Aliidongia dinghuensis: one gene and its partner. Each later gene encodes a partner of the first gene's protein in a complex. Links are inferred from orthologs where the notes say so. Each region holds a gene or a part of one and is shown in the gene's direction. Other genes may lie near its edges. The genes, in order: IEY58_RS02955 and trxA.

Region 1 (3,176 bases):
ACCTATTTTGCCGCCGGCAACGCGCGTGCCCATGTCGTCACCAGTGCCATCGAGCATCCCGCGGTCCTGAACCCATGCCGCTTCATCGAGAAGCTGGGCGGCCAGGTGACGTATCTGCCGGTCGACGCCGGCGGGCGGGTCGATCCGGACCAGGTGCGATCCGCGATCACGCCGCGCACGGTGCTGATCACGATCATGCACGCCAATAATGAGACCGGCACGATCCAGCCGATCGAAGAGATCGCCGCCATCGCGCGGGACCATGGCGTGCGCTTCCACACGGACGCCGCACAATCGGTCGGGAAGATCGGCACTGCCGTCGATGACCTCGGCGTCGACCTGCTTACGATCGCTGGTCACAAGCTCTACGCGCCGAAGGGCGTTGGGGCGCTGTATATGCGACGGGGCACGGCGCTGGAACCTCTGCTGAGCGGCGCCGGCCATGAACATGGCCGGCGGGCCGGCACCGAAAGCGTCTTGCTCACGACGGGGTTGGGGGCAGCTTCTGAGCTTGTGCGGGATCTGGCGCCCATGGCGCGCGTGGCACGGCTCAGGGACCGCTTCTGGGCCGGGCTGGAGGCCCGGTTCCCCGGCCGGGTGATCCGCAATGGCGACCCTGTTCACTGCCTGCCCAACACGCTGAACGTCGCCTTCCCGGGGCGCGTCGGCGCCGAGATCCTCCGGCAGCTTGACGGCGTCGCCGCGTCGACAGGATCGGCGTGCCATGCGGGCCGGATCGAGCTTTCACCGGTGTTGAAAGCAATGGGCGTGCCGCCGGAGGTTGGCATGGGCGCCATTCGCTTCAGTCTCGGCCGCAGCACCACAGCGGGCGAGATTGACCAGGTGCTGGAGATGCTGGAGCAGGTTCTCCAAGCCTAGGCCAGCTGCCGGAGCAACCCCGAAACGGAATTCGTGACGCCACCGAATAGCCGCCTCTATGGCGGCCATTGCCTTCACTACACCTTATCGAGCGCGGCAAAGCCGGTACCATGACTTGGGCGAGGCCGAATTCGACATCGTGTTGCGGTCCGGCGAAAGCGCCGGTACTAGCTCCAAAGCGGCCTCATCATCATGCTGCGGCGCTTGAGGCTGAAGAGATCCATGAAACCGTACAACGTCCTGTTCCTCTGCACCGGCAATTCCGCCCGGAGTATTCTGGCCGAAGCGCTGATCGACCAGATCGGCGAAGGCCGCTTCAAGAGCTACAGCGCAGGCTCGTCGCCGCGCGGTGAAGTCCATCCGATGGCGATCGCCCTGCTCCGGGAGGAAGCGATCGACCCCGGCCGGTTCCGATCGAAATCCTGGAACGAGTTCGCGGCACCGGGCGCGCCGACCATGGACTTCATCTTTACGGTCTGCGACCGAGCGGCTGGGGAGATATGCCCGACCTGGCCGGGCCACCCGATCACCGCCCACTGGGGCGTGCCAGACCCAGCCGCCGTCGAGCGCAGCTCCGCCGAACAGATGCAGGCATTCCGAGAGGCGTATTGGAGGCTCGCAACCCACATCCGGCTGTTCGCCGAGTTGCCAATCGCATCGCTCGATCGTATGGCGATCAAGAGCCAACTCGATGCGATTGGTCGGCTGCGCGGCAACGCAGAAGGAGGGCTCGCGCCGTGACGCTCAAGGCCCGGCCAGCCACTCTCGCCGACGTTTCCGCAATTACCGCCATTTGCATCAGCACCCACGCGCGCAGCCGCCACTTGACTCATGCGTAAGCATTCACTAACGTAATCTATGGCTTACGCATCTGCCCTGGTCGCCCTGTCCGACCCGATGCGCCGGACGATCCTCGAGCGGATCGTCGAGGCACCGCGATCGGTCGGCGAGATCGCGCTGGGCCTGCCGATCAGCCGCCCCGCCGTCTCGCAGCATCTCAAAGTGCTGAAAGAGGCCGACCTGGTGCGTGAGGAACGCGCCGGCACGCGCCGGATTTATTATGCCGATGGTGCAGCCCTCGGCGAGCTCAGGGCCTACATCGACGGCATGTGGCAAGCGTCGCTCGGCCGTTTCGCCGCGGCGGCTGAGCGGGAGGAGAGCTGAACATGAGCGCCACGGTCAGTTCCTTCCCGGTTCCGCCAGTGATCAAGACGATTACCGTGCGCTGCGCGCCGGCGACCGCCTTCCGGGTGTTCACAGCCGACATCGGCCGATGGTGGCCACTCGCCACGTACCGCGTCGGTAGCGCCGTCGACTGCCGTTTCGAGCCCCTGGTCGGGGGCCGGCTCTATCAGGTCGCCGGCGACGGGACGGAGCTGCTGTGGGGCTATGTGCTGGCGTGGGAGCCACCGAGCCTCGTCGCTTTCTCCTGGCAGGTGCAATGCGCGCCGGAGGAGGCGCAGCGGATCGACGTCACGTTCCGCCCTGTCGCTGGCGGCACCGAGGTGCGCCTCGTCCATGCCGGCTGGGACAAGCTCAAGACCGGCGCCGCCGATCGGCGCGAGGAGTACGACCGCGGCTGGGTCGCGGTGTTCGAGCATCACTTCAAGGCCTATGCCGACGCGGCCGAGTGACCCCGCCCCACGTCACGAGGGAGATGGCGATGAGCATGAAACTCTATGGTGTGCCCGGGAGCCCCTGCGTCCGCGCGGCGATGCTCGGCCTCACCGAGAAAGGCATCGACTACGAGCTCGTCACAGTGCCGCCTCCGGACCTCAAGGCGCCCGAGCACTTGGCGCGCCATCCGTTCGGCCGGATGCCGGTGCTCGATCACGACGGCTTCATGCTCTATGAGACCCAGGCAATCCTGCGCTATGCCGACCAGGCCTTTCCCGGGCCGCAGCTCGAGCCGGCAACGCCGCACGAGACGGCACGCATGAACCAGATCATCGGCATCGTCGACTGGTATCTGTTCCACGCCTGGAGTTCGGGCATCAGCTTCGAGCGCTTGATCGCGCCCCGCTTCTTCGGCCGGCCGACCAACGAAGCCAAGGTCGAAGCCGCCCTGCCCGAGGCGCAGCGCTGCGCCGAAGCGCTCGAGAGCTTGGCGGCCGCCCCCTATCTCACCGGCGAGACGCTCACCCTCGCCGACCTCCACCTGGCGCCGCACTACGACTATTTCCGCCAGACGCCGGAAGCCGGGACGATCCTCGCCGGCAAGAGCAAGCTCGCCCGCTGGTTCGGCGAGATGAGCCGGCGCGACAGCGTGAAGGCGATCCTGCAGCACTAACTGTCAA
Region 2 (3,105 bases), on another replicon or contig:
ATGACCGCGTCGCCGATCGTCTTGACCACGGCGCCCGCCTCAGCCGCGACGATCCGGTGCAGCACCTCGAAATGCGCCCGCACCAGGTCGAAGGCGACCAGGTCGCCGACACGCTCGTAGAGCTCGGTCGAGCCCTTGAGGTCGGTAAAGAGGAACGTGAGGCTGGTGATCTTGAGCCGCTGGTTGATGTTGAGCGTCTCGGTCCGATAGAGGTCGCGGAAGGTCTGGTTGGTGAGCAGCCGCTTCGCCGTGAGGAAGGGCTTGCGTCGGCCAAGCAGCTCGTGGAGCGCGTCGCCGGCGGCCCAGACGCCGGGCAGCGTGCGCGTGTCGCTCTGGTTCTCGATCGCGATGCGCAGCGGGCCGGGCGCCATCTGCAAGGTCCCGGTCGAGGCGTGGCCGCGGTCCAACACGATCGACAGCGTGTGCCGCTCGCGCGTCGGCTCGCCCTCGACCTGGATGAACTGCGCCGCGTGGGTCACCGGGTCGAACAGGATGAAGAAGCCGGCCGGCAGCTGCAGCGACAGGATGGCCTTGTCGCCGCTCGGCAGTTCGACCGATTCGAGCACGATTTCCTCGAGTATCGCGTCGAGCGTCGCGTCGTCCGGCACGTCGACGCCGGAGCTCCAGAACACCTGTCGGAAATATTCCGCAAAGGGCAGCGTGTGCGGCTCGTGCGCCGTGATGTGGCGGATGCGCGGGCTGACCGTGAACGTCACCTCGACCATCTCGTCGAGCGTCGGCTCATAGCCGGCGGCGCAGAGCGCGCATTCATATTCCTCGCGATCGACCGTCTTCAGCGTGGACCCGGCGTCGAGCACGCCGCCACAGCCGGGACAGAGCACGTTCCACCAGAGCTCGAAGATGCCGAGCCGGGCCGCATGCAGGAAGGCCGCGATCACGGCCTCTTCGTCCAGGGACCGCCTGGCCGCGAAATCGAGCGCATTCACCCGGCAGAGGTCGCGGTCCGGCGCGTTCGCGACCTGCCCCTCGATCGCCTCCGCCACCGCCGGATCGGCGACCTGCCTGAGGCTGGCGAAGAGGGCCTCGGCTTCGCTGGACAACTGCATGGCAGAATCTCGACAGCACGACTAACCGAGTCCGAAGATTAGCACCGCCCCCGGTTCGGCAACAGGCATTCGGGCGGTAGGGCGGCTCACAATCCCGTCAGGTCCTGACGGCACGGGTCGACAAGGGGTGGTAGCCGCACGGCACCCATGAAACAATCTATCGCTCGTCGCCTTGACCTTGGATTCCCGCAACCCCTAATCTTGTCCAGTCTGGCGGGTTGTGGCCCGCCCCACGCGTTTTCGGGGCGCCGTTTGGGCACCCGCAGGAGATTTGATCCCATGTCCGCGCTTACGACGAAGGTTTCCGATTCGAGCTTCGAGGCCGATGTGCTGACCGCCCCGGGTCCGGTCCTGGTGGACTTCTGGGCGGAGTGGTGCGGCCCCTGCAAGATGATCGCCCCGGCGCTGGACGAGATCGCCGAGCAGTTCGCCGGCAAGATCACGATCGCCAAGGTCAATATCGACGAGAACCCGAGCACCCCGGCCAAGTACGGCGTGCGTGGCATCCCGACCCTGATCATCTTCAAGAACGGCCAGGTCGCGGCCCAGAAGATCGGCGCGCTGCCGAAGAGCAAGCTTGTCGAGTGGGTCTCCCAGTCGATCTGAACGCTGGCGATCTGAACGCGCTGGCGATCTGAACGCGCTGGCGATTTGAGCGCGATGTTACGGAAGGTCAGGCTGGCCGGCGCGCCAGCCTGACTGTCTCGCGCCCATAGAGGGCGAGCGCCGTCCAGATGACGGCGAAGCAGGCGAGCTTCGTTCGCCCGAACGGCTCGCCATAGACGAACGCGCCGAGCAGGAACGCCATGCTTGGCGTCAGGAACTGCATGAGGCCCAGCGTCGAAAGCTTGAGCCGGCGCGCTGCCGCCGCATAGGCGATGAGCGGCACGGCCGTGACCACGCCCGACAAGGCCAGGAGCGTCGAGGTGCCCGGCAGCGCCGCGCCGAAATGGATGGTCCCGGCGGCCGCCTGCCAGGCGAGGTAGATCGCCGCGAACGGCACCAAGAGGAAACATTCGAGCGTGTTGCCAGGCAGTGCTTCGACCCGGACCGTCTTCCGCACCAGCCCGTAGAAGCCGAAGCTGATCGCGAGCACCAATGCCCGCCAGATCTCGCCTTCGGTGCCGAACGCCAGCGCCGCCACGGCACCCAACGCCATGAGGCAGGCGACGAGCTGCAGGCGCGTCAGCCGCTCGCCCAGCACCAGCCGGCCGAGCGCCACATTGGTGAGCGGCGCCAGGAAATAGCCGAGGCTCGCCTCGAGCACGTGGCCCGACGTGATGGTCGCGACATAGGTCAGCCAGTTGACGCCGATCAGCAAGGCCGAGAGCCCGATCAGGCCCACGACGCGCCCATCGCGGAGCGCCCGGCGAAAGGCCGCGACGCCACCACCCAGGGGCAGCAGCACAGCCATGAAGACCGCCGACCAGACGATGCGGTGGCTCAGCACCTCAACCGCCGGGACAGCGGCCAGGAGCTTGAAATAGCTGGGGAACAGCCCCCAGGTGAGGAACACGCCCAGCGCCAGCAGCAATCCGACGCGCTGGCTGCGCGCCTGGTCGATCGTACTCACGCTTGCGTCGTGCCGTGCATTACTGCGCCAAGCGGCGCAGGCCCAGGCCGGCGACGACGAGCCATGCCAGGATGAAGGCGGTGCCGCCGATCGGCACGATCGAGCCGAAGGCGCCCAAGCCCACCGTGGCCGAGACGAGCAAGCCACCGCCGAACAGCACCATGCCGACCAGGAACAGCCAGAAGGCGATGTCGACGAGCCAGCCGCCGGTGCCGGCCCGGCCGACCTGTGCGAGGCCGACGAGAGCAACCGCATGGATCATGAGGTAGCGCGAGGCGAGATCGACCAGCTGCCGCGCATGATCGTCGGCAACCACGTGGGTTCCGACGGCGCCGGCCGCAACCCCGACAGCCCCACCGAGCCCCGCTGCCAAAAGGAATTTACCGGCCACCGTCACCTCTTCCGGATGCTTCTGATACGACCCCTGATAGCACGCCCCAAGAGACCCTGCGCGGCCCCGTGCCC

What was found.
Region 2: the proteins of IEY58_RS02955 (region 1) and trxA are in contact, whole or in part, in an NMR structure (PDB 2IPA), measured with the Bacillus subtilis proteins. The link is inferred for Aliidongia dinghuensis from one-to-one orthologs.

Annotation. Positions count from the first base shown.
Region 1 is NZ_BMJQ01000001.1:591,148-594,323, reverse strand. What follows is about bases 1-2,860. They hold IEY58_RS02955 (arsenate reductase ArsC), read left to right. Parts: upstream 1-1,101; coding sequence 1,102-1,620; downstream 1,621-2,860. Other genes in these bases: IEY58_RS02940 (glutathione S-transferase family protein), read left to right, coding at 2,543-2,860; IEY58_RS02945 (SRPBCC domain-containing protein), read left to right, coding at 2,046-2,513; IEY58_RS02950 (ArsR/SmtB family transcription factor), read left to right, coding at 1,738-2,043; IEY58_RS02960 (cysteine desulfurase family protein), read left to right, coding at 1-879. Outside these bases: more of IEY58_RS02940, read left to right, coding at 2,861-3,169. UniProt on the Bacillus subtilis protein: Catalyzes the reduction of arsenate [As(V)] to arsenite [As(III)]. In vitro, can dephosphorylate para-nitrophenyl phosphate (pNPP).
Region 2 is NZ_BMJQ01000010.1:132,578-135,682, forward strand. What follows is about bases 221-3,009. They hold trxA (thioredoxin TrxA), read left to right. Parts: upstream 221-1,346; coding sequence 1,347-1,673; downstream 1,674-3,009. Other genes in these bases: IEY58_RS19335 (adenylate/guanylate cyclase domain-containing protein), read right to left, coding at 221-1,067; rarD (EamA family transporter RarD), read right to left, coding at 1,741-2,640; IEY58_RS19350 (DUF423 domain-containing protein), read right to left, coding at 2,660-3,009. In the rest of the region: more of IEY58_RS19335, read right to left, coding at 1-220; more of IEY58_RS19350, read right to left, coding at 3,010-3,031. UniProt on the Bacillus subtilis protein: Participates in various redox reactions through the reversible oxidation of its active center dithiol to a disulfide and catalyzes dithiol-disulfide exchange reactions.